Regions from separate parts of the Bacillus sp. NPDC077027 genome, predicted to be linked through region 2. Evidence: riboswitches for the same ligand, from Rfam matches in the RefSeq annotation. Region 2 holds a riboswitch; each other region holds the start of a gene.

Region 1 (3,103 bases), 100 kb from region 2:
CCTGATCAGCCGACACCGGCACATATTGTAAGTGCTATGCAGGAAGCAGTCGAAAAACCAGAAAACCATCAATATTCTTCTTTTAGAGGAACGGCTAAGCTAAAAGCTGCTGCTGCTGAGTTTTATCATAGAGAATATGGGGTTCAGCTTGACCCAGTAGAAGAGATCGCCATATTATTTGGAGGCAAAGCAGGGTTAGTTGAATTGCCACAATGCCTTCTGAATCCAGGCGATACGGTGCTTGTTCCAGATCCAGGTTATCCTGATTACTGGTCAGGTGTTGTATTAGCCGGGGCTGACATGGCATTTATGCCACTTCTTGAAGAGAATGCTTTTCTACCAGACTATGATAAGCTCTCAGTTGAACTGAAAGAAAAGGCGAAGCTCATGTACTTAAATTATCCGAATAATCCGACGGGAGCAGTGGCAACAGCTGATTTTTTTGAAAAAACAATTACGCTTGCCAAAGAAAACGGTATTTGTGTAGTGCATGATTTTGCTTATGGAGGCATCGGATTTGATGGAGAGAAGCCAGTAAGCTTTTTGCAAACGGAAGGCGCAAAGGAGACCGGAATTGAAATTTATACATTGTCCAAAACATACAATATGGCAGGCTGGAGAGTCGGCTTTGCAGCTGGAAACGCATCTGTGATTGAAGCCATTCAACTGTATCAGGATCATATGTTTGTTTCTCTGTTTAAAGCAACTCAAGATGCAGCGGCAGTAGCTCTTTTAGGTAGTCAAGAGTGTGTTAGAACGCAAAATGACCGCTATGAAAAAAGAAGGAATGCTTGGATTAAGGCATGCCGTGAGATTGGCTGGGAAGTAACAGCTCCAAAAGGATCATTTTTTGCTTGGCTGAAAGTGCCAGAAGGGTATACGTCTGTAGCTTTTTCAGATTTGCTATTAGAAAAGGCAAGTGTCGTTGTTGCACCAGGAAGCGGCTTTGGATCATACGGGGAAGGCTATGTCAGAGTAGGTCTTTTGACAAGCGAAGATCGCTTGAAAGAAGCAGCAGAACGAATTGGCTCATTGCATCTTTTTTCAAAAAGCCATTGACAACGTAAAAAAACGGTGGGATAATTCAGGCATCATTTCAGAAAAGTGAATATTCTTATCAAGAGTAGGCAGAGGGACTAGCCCGATGAAGCCCGGCAACCGACTTCAATGAAGCACGGTGCTAATTCTTGCAGCAAGCGCTGAGAGATAAGATTCGGATGAACAGACGAAACCTCTTCAAGGCGCGAAAAGCATTTGGAGAGGTTTTTTTATATGGTTTATGAACTTAACTGGATATAGAAAGGGGTTTACCAGTGAGTGAATTACAGGCGACTTATGTCATCACACACCCAGAGGGTGAACAGATTGAAAAAAAAGCAGAACAAATTGCACTCGGGCTTACAGTTGGCTCGTGGACGGACTTACCTCAGTTAAAGCAGAAGCAGCTTCAACAACATAAAGGCAGAGTGATATGCACGAAGGAAAAGAAGACAATGCCTCGCGATGGTCTTGTGCAATCAGAGGTGACCATTGGTTATCCTGAAGCGAACTTTTCAGCCGATTTACCAGCTGTTTTAACGACCGTTTTTGGTAAGCTTTCACTGGATGGCAAGGTCAAGCTCGTTGACCTATCGTTCTCATCGGCGTTTAAGCGCAACCTGCCAGGTCCTGCTTTTGGGATTGAAGGCATTCGCAAGAGGCTTGGGGAATTTGAGCGTCCTTTGTTGATGAGTATTTTCAAAGGAGTTATTGGAAGAGATATGGCTGATCTAAAAGAACAGCTTCGAGCGCAGGCGTTAGGTGGCGTTGACTTGATTAAAGATGACGAAATTTTGTTTGAAACAGCGCTTGCCCCTTTTGACGAGAGGATCAAAGCAGGAAAACAAATTTTAAAAGAAACCTATGAAGAGACAGGTCATCGAACGTTATATGCAGTGAACTTAACTGGAAGAACAGATCAATTGAAGGACAAGGCACGAAAGGCAGCAGAGCTTGGCGCAGATGTACTTCTGTTCAATGTTTTTGCGTACGGACTTGATGTGATGCAAAGCCTTGCAGAAGATCAAGAGATTCGTTTGCCAATAATGGCTCATCCAGCTGTAAGTGGTGCGTTTACATCATCCCCTGATTATGGCTTTTCTCACGCGCTCATTTTAGGGAAATTAAACCGTTATGCCGGTGCAGACTTTAGTTTATTTCCTTCGCCATACGGCTCTGTTGCACTTCCAAAAGAGGATGCACTAGGGATCTTTGAAGCTTGTACAACAGATGACGACTTTCACAAAACATTCCCTGTCCCATCCGCAGGTATACACCCAGGCATGGTACCATTGTTATTAAGAGATTTTGGGCTTGACCATATCATAAATGCTGGCGGAGGAATTCATGGCCACCCACGTGGGGCAATTGGTGGAGGAAAGGCATTTCGCTCAATCATTGATGCTGTGATGAACGGTGAACCGATTGAAGAAAGAGCCGCAGCTTGTCAAGATTTAAAAGCCGCACTTGAAAAATGGGGAAGGGTAGCGTTTTAAATGAGTAGACCAATAGTTTTATGTGATTTTGATGGTACGATCACCAAAAATGATAACATTATCAGCATTATGAAAGAGTTTGCACCAAGTGAATGGACGAAGCTGAAAGACGGTGTGTTGTCTAAGGAGATCGGTATTAAAGAAGGCGTTGGTCGTATGTTTCGTTTATTAAAGACTGAACAGAAAGAAGCGATCCAATCATTCATCTTAAACGATACTGAAATTCGAGATGGCTTTGAACGTTTTGTTCAGTTTTTAAAGAAAGAAGATGTGCCATTTTACGTGCTAAGTGGTGGGATGGACTTTTTCGTTTATCCTGTGCTCGAAGGTATTGTGGAAAGGGAGCAAATTTATTGTAATCATGCCTCGTTTCTCGAAGAGCAGATCATCATTGAATGGCCGCATACCTGTGACAAATGGTGTAAAAATGATTGCGGCTGCTGCAAGCCGTCCATCATTCGAAAGCTCTCACATGAGAATGACTTCTTAGTGATGATTGGTGATTCGGTCACAGATATTGAAGCGGCAAAGTGCGCAGATGTGACATTTGCCCGTGACTACTTACTAAA
Region 2 (3,103 bases):
TGTCTCCAAACTGTGATTAAACCCCTTCTCCTAATAGAAATGTTTCGTATACTGTCCAAGAACCGTTTTCCAATTGATATAAAAGGTGAAATCGATCAACGGTTTCTTCGTGATCAATACTTCTTAGTTTTAATGAACCTAGTACATCAGAAAGTTCATCATCTGATAATTTTTGAGCCACAGTCACATGTGGTACAAAAGCATATTCTGGTGTACCGTCTATAGGATCAGCATAAAGCCTTTCATTGAGGGCAGTTAATTCCTCATTTTGTTCTACTTTCATATAAATAACATTGTTTACAGGAGCGAATGAACTGAATTTTTTAATTCTTAGTGTGATAGGAGATGCATGCTTTGCATACTCACGCAGTGTTGTCACAACCTCAGCTGCTTCATGATCCGTTAATTCAAACGGTGTTCTGAGTGTCAGGTGAGGCGGGATCAGTGCGTAGTTCGGATCATAACGTTTCCGATAAGAGTTCGCAATATCTTGCAATTTTTTTGATGGAAATAAAACAACTCCGTATTTCATAGTTTTCCCTCCTGATAAAGAAAATGTGTGCTACAAGTTATTATAACAAAATTCAGTCGATTAACGAATGGGGCAAAATTCTTTTTAGCGAAGGAGAGATGAGCGGCTGCCAATACGTCCATTTATGATCTCCTTCAAATGTTTCAAATATATAATCAGCACCTGATGTTTCAAGTAATTCTTTGAGCTTTTGATTTGGCTCGATAAAATCAAGTATTTGTCCATCTGTTGTTTTAACGGCAGTTTCTTGTAAGCCGATCTGGTGAATGATCGCATAATGAGTCAGTGTACTTGCTTCTTTTACGGCTTGAAGGACTGCGTGATCAACATACGGAGACTGAAGGACAAGACCCCCAAATAAATAAGGATAGTCAATTGCTGTCATAAGCGAAATCGTTGCGCCCAATGAATCACCAATGAATGTGCGACCCGCTCCAATTTGATAGGTTGGAAAATGGTCGTCAATATATGGAACAAGTTCATTTGCCAAGAATCGTTTATAGGCTTCGAATTTACTCCCTTCAGGGTGGTACGTATTTCTTCTTTCTGTGACGTTTTTATATGGAATTCCAATAATGATGGAACGTTCCATTTTTTTGTTTTGCATCAATTCCTCTGCTTGTCTGCCGATTTTTCCTAATCGAAAGTAATCATGTCCATCTTGTGCAATAATGACATGATATTTATACAAGGGTGAATAATTGACTGGTAAATAGATGAGTACAGTCATATCTTCCCCAAGTTCAGTTGAATGTAACATTTCTTCTTGTATCATTCCTGTTTTCTTCACCACAATCCATTCCTCCAACTATCCAAGTTAAAACATGTGAAGCGTTTCCATCCATTGTATCATGAAAAACGAGGATCTTTCTATTTGAAACGTACAATCCAATGGCAGTCATCTCGCCCTTTTTAAAAATGCAGAAAATTTAAATAATCGTCTGGAAAAGCACCGATTTACCCTTGAAAAATGTTGTTGTATGCGTTACAGTATTAAGAATTAGAACAAACTTACAAAAACATTCTTATCGTGAGAGGTGGAGGGACTGGCCCTTTGAAACCTCAGCAACCGGTATGCACCGCCGTGCGGTGTACCAAGGTGCTAAATCCAGCAAGCATTTTTTTTGCTTGGAAGATAAGAAGAAGCGACTAAAACCCTTCTTCTTATGAAGAAGGGTTTTCTGTTTTTAAAAGATTTTTACATTAGGATGGTGTCAAATGACGGAACATGTAGAAACGAAATTAGCTCAAATTGGAAACCGTAGTGAAGTAGTAACTGGAACTGTGAATCCGCCCGTTTATTTTTCGACTGCATATAGACATAGAGGAATTGGAGAATCAACAGGTTTTGATTACATTCGAACGAAAAATCCGACAAGACAGCTTGTAGAAGATGCCATAGCGACGCTCGAAGAAGGCACAGCTGGTTTTGCCTTTAGCTCTGGAATGGCAGCAATTCAAACCATTATGGCTCTTTTTCAAAGCGGAGATGAATTAATTGTATCGTCTGATTTATATGGCGGTACATATCGCCTATTTGAAAACGAATGGAAAAAATACGGCCTTCGTTTCCTTTACGATGATTTTACAGACGAAGCCTGTTTCCGCTCAAAAATAAATAAAGAGACCAAAGCCATCTTTATTGAAACGCCAACAAACCCACTTATGCAAGAAGCAGATATTCAAAAAGTCGCTACAATTGCAAAAGAATACGGCATTCTTGTTATTGTAGATAATACGTTCTACACACCCGTCTTGCAAAAGCCGATCACACTTGGTGCCGACATTGTCATTCATAGTGCGACCAAGTATTTAGGAGGTCACAACGATGTTCTCTCTGGACTAGTGGTGACAAAGGGAGAAGAATTATCGGAAGCTATGTTTCAACATCAAAATGCAATCGGTGCCGTTTTATCCCCATTTGATTCTTGGCTACTTATGAGAGGGATGAAAACACTTGCACTGAGAATGCGGCAACATGAAGCAAATGCGAAGGAGCTTGCCGTATTTTTAAAGGATCAGCCAGAAATTCAAGATGTTCTTTATCCTAAAAAAGGCGGAATGTTATCGTTCAGGTTGGCGAAGGAAGAATGGGTTAATCCATTCTTAAAGCAATTGCAAACGATCTGTTTTGCAGAAAGCCTTGGCGGGGTTGAAAGCTTCATTACCTATCCAGCAACACAAACCCACATGGACATTCCAGAAGAAATTCGGATTGCAAATGGTGTCTGTAATAAATTACTACGTTTTTCTGTAGGAATTGAACACGTTGAAGATTTAAAAAAGGATCTCAAACAGGCATTATCACAAGTGCAAGAGGAGGCGAAAGTAAAATGACAAAGCACGAATGGACGTTAGAAACACAGCTCGTACACAATCCGTTTAAAACAGATGGCACAACAGGAGCCGTGAGCGTGCCAATTCAACATGCATCGACATTTCATCAAAGTGACTTTGACGATTTTGGCAAATATGATTATTCTAGATCGGGCACACCAACAAGACAGGCACTAGAGGACACGATCGCCTCTCTTGAAGGAGGAACAAGAGGCTTCGCATTTGCTTCAGGCA
Region 3 (3,103 bases), on a different contig from region 2:
CTTTTTCTTTTAAAAGTGGCTTCGCTTCTTCAAGAATCTCAGCATGAGGTGTTTTTGAAGCAGCAACCGTAATCGTTTTGTTGTCAGAATCACTCGTGTTGTTAGATGAACCACAAGCAGCTAAAATCCCTGCAAAAGCAAGAAATAGAGCACTTAAAATCAATTTCTTCATTTATATTTCCTCCTTAACGTTTATCAATTCTATTAGTTATAAAATCACCGATGATTTGGATAATAAACACGATGATTAATATACATACAGTTGCGACGAGTGTCACGTCAGTGTTTCCAGATTGATAGCCTTCAACATAAGCTAAATCTCCAAGACCGCCTGCACCAATAGCTCCAGCAATGGCTGTTGATCCAATCAGTGCGATTGCTGTCACAGTAATTCCAGAAATAAGGGCCGGCAGCGACTCTGGAAGAAGCACTTTGAATATAATGGTCGTTGTTTTAGCGCCCATTGATCTTGCTGCCTCAATGACACCTTTATCTACTTCTCGCAATGCGATTTCCACAAGACGAGCATAGAACGGTGCTGAGCCGATGACAAGTGCAGGAAGTGCTGCATTTGGACCTAAAATCGTGCCCATTATTAGCTTTGTAAATCCTAATAAAAGTATAATTAAAATGATAAAGGGAATCGACCTGAAAATATTCACGATTGCACCGATGATGACACTAATCGGCTTATTCTCCCATAATCCGCCTTTTCCAGTTAGGAATAGCAATAGACCTAGCAATATTCCGATCACAAAAGCAAAAGCGAGAGAAATGAGTGTCATATAGATCGTTTGACTAGTTGCATTCCAAATGACATCTAAATGAACGTTTGGGAACCATTTCTCAAACATTTGTCATCACCTCAATTTCTACCTGTTTGCTTTGAATATGGGCGATGACTTTTTGAACCTCAGCTTCTTCTCCATTAATATGGATAAAAAGTGTTCCAAACGCACCTTCCTGCGTTTGCGAGATTTTCCCTTGAAGGATGTTCACATCCACTTGAAACTCTCGAATGATTTCTGTAATGAGCGGTTGTTCCGCAGAATCACCAATGAAGGATAAACGAACGACCTTTCCTTCTTTTACTCGCTCCAACACATGTTCAATCGTTTCTTGAGCTTCCTCCGGATCAGCGAGTTGTTTCACAAATAGCTTTGTCATCTCTTCCTTTGGCTGTCTAAAGACGCGAAGAACTTCGCCCTCTTCTACAATTCGACCATTTTCCATGACAGCTACACGATGGCAGATTTTACGAATGACGTGCATCTCATGTGTGATCAGGACGATGGTTAAGCCTAATCGTTTGTTAATATCCGCAAGCAGTTCCAAAATGGAATCTGTTGTTTGCGGGTCAAGTGCTGAGGTTGCTTCATCACAAAGGAGAACCTTTGGATCGTTTGCAAGTGCTCTTGCAATCCCGACACGTTGTTTTTGTCCCCCACTAAGCTGAGATGGATAGACGTTTTCTTTTCCTTCTAATCCGACCAGTTTAATTAGTTCATTTGCACGAGCAATCCGCTTTGACGTCGGAACGCCGGCAATTTCAAGTGGGAACATGATGTTTTGTCTGACAGTTCTTGACCAGAGTAAGTTAAAGTGCTGAAAAATCATGCTGATTTCCTGTCTTGCTTTTCGAAGCTTACTACTTGAAATGTCATTTATTTTATTACCCGCTACTTCGACTGTGCCTTCTGTTGGCAATTCCAAACCGTTTAGTAGTCTGATCAGAGAGCTCTTCCCTGCACCACTATAGCCGATAATTCCGAATATTTCACCTTTATCAATCGATAGATTAACGTCTTTTACTGCGTCGACATCTCCATTTTTTGAATGGTATGTTTTTGATACATTTTGTAAATGGATCACAGTCTGATCACCTGCTTTCTTGCTGAATCTATACGTGCCATCACATACGAAGGTTTATTCATTATGAGTTATAGGCTCAAGGTCAGTAAAAAAGACCTAACTGCAACACAAGCAGAAAGGCCTTTTATCTAAAATACGCCTTTCTCTCATCTTTCAAAGCGAGCTCGCTTTGAGTGAATTGGCACCAATTTCAGCTTTATGCTGACGGTTGCCGGGCTTCATAGGGCACGTCCCTCCACCTCTCTTAATAAGAGAAATTATGTTGTTTTATGTGATGATCTTCTTTTCCTAACGTAGGATAACATGCTAATTGAGATATGTCAACGCTGTAAATCGCTAATCTCCCAGTAAACAACTAAGTTATCATTTTCCTGAAAAATCCGTTTGTAAGCCAAAGGACTGCTTCTAGTCTTAATAAGGCTCGAAAGGACCCTTTTACCTTCACTTGACCCCGGTTTATTAATTGCTGTAAGGATAAATCCCCATCTAATAATTGGAGAATCTCCTTTTTCTCGCCGTAGAAAGTGAGGTCTGATAACTCAATTGTAGGTAGTTTTTCTACTTGACCACGTTCATCCACAATCAGAGTACAAGAATCCGATTCCGCTTCAAATGTGATTTTCAAGGATGATGATGAGAGCAACGGCTTTAACAGAAAGCGTTGCTTTGCATTTCCATTGGCATTGACATTTTTCACATGTATAACCTCCCTATCATTTGGTTATACATAACATTTCTCTATCAACATCTGCTAGTCCTTTATAAATAACTCGACAAATTTACAAAGGAATGGCTTGAAATATGACAAAAAACCGCTTTATTTAGCGGTTTCAATCATTTCGTGAAGATATGGAACAGAATGAAAGGCGTAACCTTTTTTAACAAGTTCTCCTTTTTTAAACAGTAAATAGCAAGGCACACTTTCAATCTCTAGTGCTTTGGCAATGTTTGGAGAGTAGTTTAGGTTATTTTCATAAAATGGTACGTCCTGTTGCATCTTATCTACGACAGTGAGCATTTTCTTGGCGAGCTGGCACGTTCCGCAAAAAGGTGTGTATAAGTATAAAAGAAATATATCATCTTGTATGTTTTTTAATTCATGTTCTTGAATGTCTTTCATGTGCGTCCACCCTCATAAATATTTCGAATGAACATCAATGTTTGCAGCTAAAAGGACAGATGCAAGATGGGCAGATGGTGAGGTCGCTACTTCTCGGTACATTTTATCAAT
Region 4 (3,103 bases), on a different contig from region 2:
ATATATTGTTGAAGAGAAGTTTGATCAAATGCAATATTTTCGTTCACTGCCATCAAGCTTTTGCGCTCAGATGCAAAGTAAACTTGATCATCTATTTGTGTAAAGTAAAGTGGTTTGATCCCGAATGGATCTCTTGCCCCATAGAGCAACTGCGCTTGTTTATCCCAAATTAAAAATGCAAACATTCCACGAAGCTTAGATGCTGCTTCTTCCTTATAATGACGGTATGTGGCAAGGAGCACTTCTGTATCGGAATCTGTTTTAAAAGTATAACCTTTTTTCACAAGCTCTTCTTTTAGTTCAACATAATTATAAATTTCCCCGTTAAAAATAATCCAGTAGTTCTCGTCTTCATATGAAAGCGGCTGTTTCCCGTTTTCAACATCTATAATACTTAAACGTCTAAATCCAAAACCTACATGTTCATCATGAAAATAGCCCTCATCGTCCGGACCACGGTGAACAATTAGACGATTCATTTGTTTAATTGTTTCTTCCTGTTCAGCAGTTTCGGACAATGGCAGGTGATTAAATACACCAACAAATCCACACATATGATTGCCTCCACGTTATGTTATTTCATATTAAGCCTATAATTAGACAGTTATTGTCTCATTTTCGTTTCACATTGAGGTCATTTTTTCACAAAATAATCCGTTCAGATTTCCCCAAAAGGAAAACCGCTTAAAATAAGCGGTTTTTATGATGTTATTCTCCTAATGCTTCCTTACGAAGTGTAGCTGCTTTATCTGTTTTTTCCCAAGGTAAATCTAAATCGTGACGACCAAAGTGTCCGTATGCAGCCGTTTGTTTATAAATTGGACGACGTAAATCAAGCATTTTGATAATACCAGCTGGTCTAAGATCAAAGTTTGCACGAACAACTTCAATCAATTTTTCTTCAGATGCTTTACCAGTTCCAAATGTGTCGATGGAAATGGAAACAGGCTGTGCTACACCAATTGCATAAGCAAGCTGTACTTCACAAGAATCTGCAAGACCGCTAGCCACAATGTTTTTCGCTACATAACGAGCTGCGTATGCCGCAGAGCGGTCTACTTTCGTTGCATCCTTACCTGAGAAAGCTCCGCCGCCATGACGAGCATAACCGCCATAAGTATCAACGATGATTTTACGACCAGTTAAACCAGCATCCCCTTGTGGCCCACCGATAACGAATCGACCTGTTGGGTTAATAAAATATTTTGTGTTCTCATCAATCAATTCACTTGGAACCACATGTTTGATGACATGCTCTTTCAAATCACTTTGAATTTGTTCAAGTGTCATCTCAGGTGCATGCTGTGTTGAAATGACGACGGTATCAATACGCACAGGTTTGTTATTTTCATCATATTCAACAGTTACCTGTGTTTTTCCATCAGGACGCAAATAAGCAAGTGTTTGATCCTTGCGTACTTCAGTCAAACGAAGAGACAGCTTATGCGCAAGAGAGATTGGAAGAGGCATCAGTTCTTCTGTTTCATTGTTCGCATAACCGAACATAAGACCTTGGTCACCAGCTCCGATTGCATCAATTTCTTCTTCTGTCATTGTCCCTTCACGCGCTTCAAGTGCTTTGTCAACACCTTGGGCAATATCAGCAGACTGCTCATCAATCGATGTAAGAACCGCACATGTTTCCGCATCAAAACCATATTTCGCACGTGTGTAGCCAATTTCCTTAATGGTGTCACGCACCGTTTTTGGAATATCGACGTAAGTAGATGTCGTAATCTCACCGCTTACTAAAACAAGACCGGTCGTAACAGAAGTTTCACAAGCAACACGTGCATTAGGGTCTTTCTTTAAAATTTCATCTAAAATACTGTCTGAAATTTGATCACAGATTTTATCTGGATGTCCTTCCGTAACTGACTCTGAAGTAAACAATCGACGATTTTGACTCATAATGGTTAATTCCTCCTGTACAAGACCACACCATCCCAAGATGAGGCCTTTCAAAATGATACGGAACTCGTTCCCTATTATATGAAAACGTTTATATAGAGATGTTATTGGCAATTTGTTCATATGATATCCCAAAAACAAAAAAACCATTTCCATCATTGTGAGGAAAGGGTCTGAGATATACATGCCTTTCACTCTTATCGCTCAAGGTTTAAATGACCTTGCATCAGGTTAGCACCTTGGTTTCTCGCTTGCTGTACTGACTTTTTCATCAGAAACCGGTTGCTGGGTTTCATTGGGCCTGTCCCTCCACCAGCTCGGGATAAGAGTATCCGTTCAATAAAATATCTTATCTTATACCCTCATGTGATGTCAATGCTTCTAAGGAATTATCTATCCCCTTTTTTACCTACTTAAATTGTATCACCAAGAAGCATGTTTTTATGGCAAAAATGAAAAAAAACACACAAAATAATTCAAATAGTATAGACTATTATTATCAATGTGTTATACTAATCGAAACAAACAAATTCAACGGTAAAGGAAGGGTTTTTTATGAACTCAGTGGATTTAAAAGAAGATTTACAAACACTACTTTCAGCAGAAAATACGCACCAAAATTTATCTGTTCCGAAGCTTGTTGAAAAAATTCTCGCACGTAATGAAGGAACTTTAACCTCTACGGGTGCTGTACGCGCCACTACAGGTGCATACACTGGGCGCTCGCCTAAAGATAAATTTATCGTCAAAGAAGCAAATTCTGAACATAAAATCGATTGGGGTAATGTGAACCAGCCGATCTCACCAGAAGCCTTTGACCGTCTTCATGCTAAGGTTGTGTCATACTTAAAGGAAAGAGATGAGCTGTTTGTATTTGACGGCTTCGCAGGTGCCGATGAAAGATACCGTATGCCAATCACTGTCGTCAACGAATTTGCATGGCACAATCTATTTGCCAAGCAGCTTTTTATCAGACCTGACGCATCAACACCAAAATCCGCTGAAAAACCATTTACAATTTTATCTGCACCACATTTTAAAGCAGATCCTGAAACAGATGGAACAAACTCTGAAACATTCATCATCGTATCCTTTGAAAAACGTACGATTCTCATCGGAGGTACAGAATATGCTGGAGAAATGAAAAAGTCTATTTTCTCTGTGATGAACTACCTGCTTCCTGAGCAAGATA

What was found. Region 2 has a riboswitch for S-adenosylmethionine ahead of ACQKEZ_RS11930 (methionine biosynthesis PLP-dependent protein). Riboswitches for the same ligand answer to the same signal wherever they lie in the genome.
Region 1: it holds a riboswitch for S-adenosylmethionine, as region 2 does, so the genes downstream of both, mtnW (2,3-diketo-5-methylthiopentyl-1-phosphate enolase) here and ACQKEZ_RS11930 (methionine biosynthesis PLP-dependent protein) in region 2, are expected to answer to the same signal.
Region 3: it holds a riboswitch for S-adenosylmethionine, as region 2 does, so the genes downstream of both, ACQKEZ_RS06560 (methionine ABC transporter ATP-binding protein) here and ACQKEZ_RS11930 (methionine biosynthesis PLP-dependent protein) in region 2, are expected to answer to the same signal.
Region 4: it holds a riboswitch for S-adenosylmethionine, as region 2 does, so the genes downstream of both, metK (methionine adenosyltransferase) here and ACQKEZ_RS11930 (methionine biosynthesis PLP-dependent protein) in region 2, are expected to answer to the same signal.

What each region holds. Positions count from the first base shown of each region.
Region 1 is NZ_JBNNIO010000003.1:391,866-394,968, forward strand. It holds gene ACQKEZ_RS12460 (pyridoxal phosphate-dependent aminotransferase) at 1-1,059, shown strand, start outside; SAM riboswitch class I at 1,112-1,213, shown strand; gene mtnW (2,3-diketo-5-methylthiopentyl-1-phosphate enolase) at 1,314-2,534, shown strand; gene ACQKEZ_RS12470 (2-hydroxy-3-keto-5-methylthiopentenyl-1-phosphate phosphatase) at 2,535-3,103, shown strand, end outside.
Region 2 is NZ_JBNNIO010000003.1:290,072-293,174, forward strand. It holds gene ACQKEZ_RS11915 (GNAT family N-acetyltransferase) at 1-9, opposite strand, end outside; gene ACQKEZ_RS11920 (YjcG family protein) at 17-532, opposite strand; gene ACQKEZ_RS11925 (esterase family protein) at 585-1,325, opposite strand; SAM riboswitch class I at 1,555-1,674, shown strand; gene ACQKEZ_RS11930 (methionine biosynthesis PLP-dependent protein) at 1,751-2,869, shown strand; gene metC (cystathionine beta-lyase) at 2,866-3,103, shown strand, end outside.
Region 3 is NZ_JBNNIO010000002.1:185,494-188,596, forward strand. It holds gene metQ (methionine ABC transporter substrate-binding lipoprotein MetQ) at 1-172, opposite strand, end outside; gene ACQKEZ_RS06555 (methionine ABC transporter permease) at 186-854, opposite strand; gene ACQKEZ_RS06560 (methionine ABC transporter ATP-binding protein) at 847-1,872, opposite strand; SAM riboswitch class I at 2,016-2,126, opposite strand; gene ACQKEZ_RS06565 (SCP2 sterol-binding domain-containing protein) at 2,228-2,569, opposite strand; gene ACQKEZ_RS06570 (thioredoxin family protein) at 2,690-2,992, opposite strand; gene ACQKEZ_RS06575 (toprim domain-containing protein) at 3,005-3,103, opposite strand, start outside.
Region 4 is NZ_JBNNIO010000001.1:29,336-32,438, reverse strand. It holds gene asnB (asparagine synthase (glutamine-hydrolyzing)) at 1-554, opposite strand, end outside; gene metK (methionine adenosyltransferase) at 709-1,911, opposite strand; SAM riboswitch class I at 2,106-2,240, opposite strand; gene pckA (phosphoenolpyruvate carboxykinase (ATP)) at 2,467-3,103, shown strand, end outside.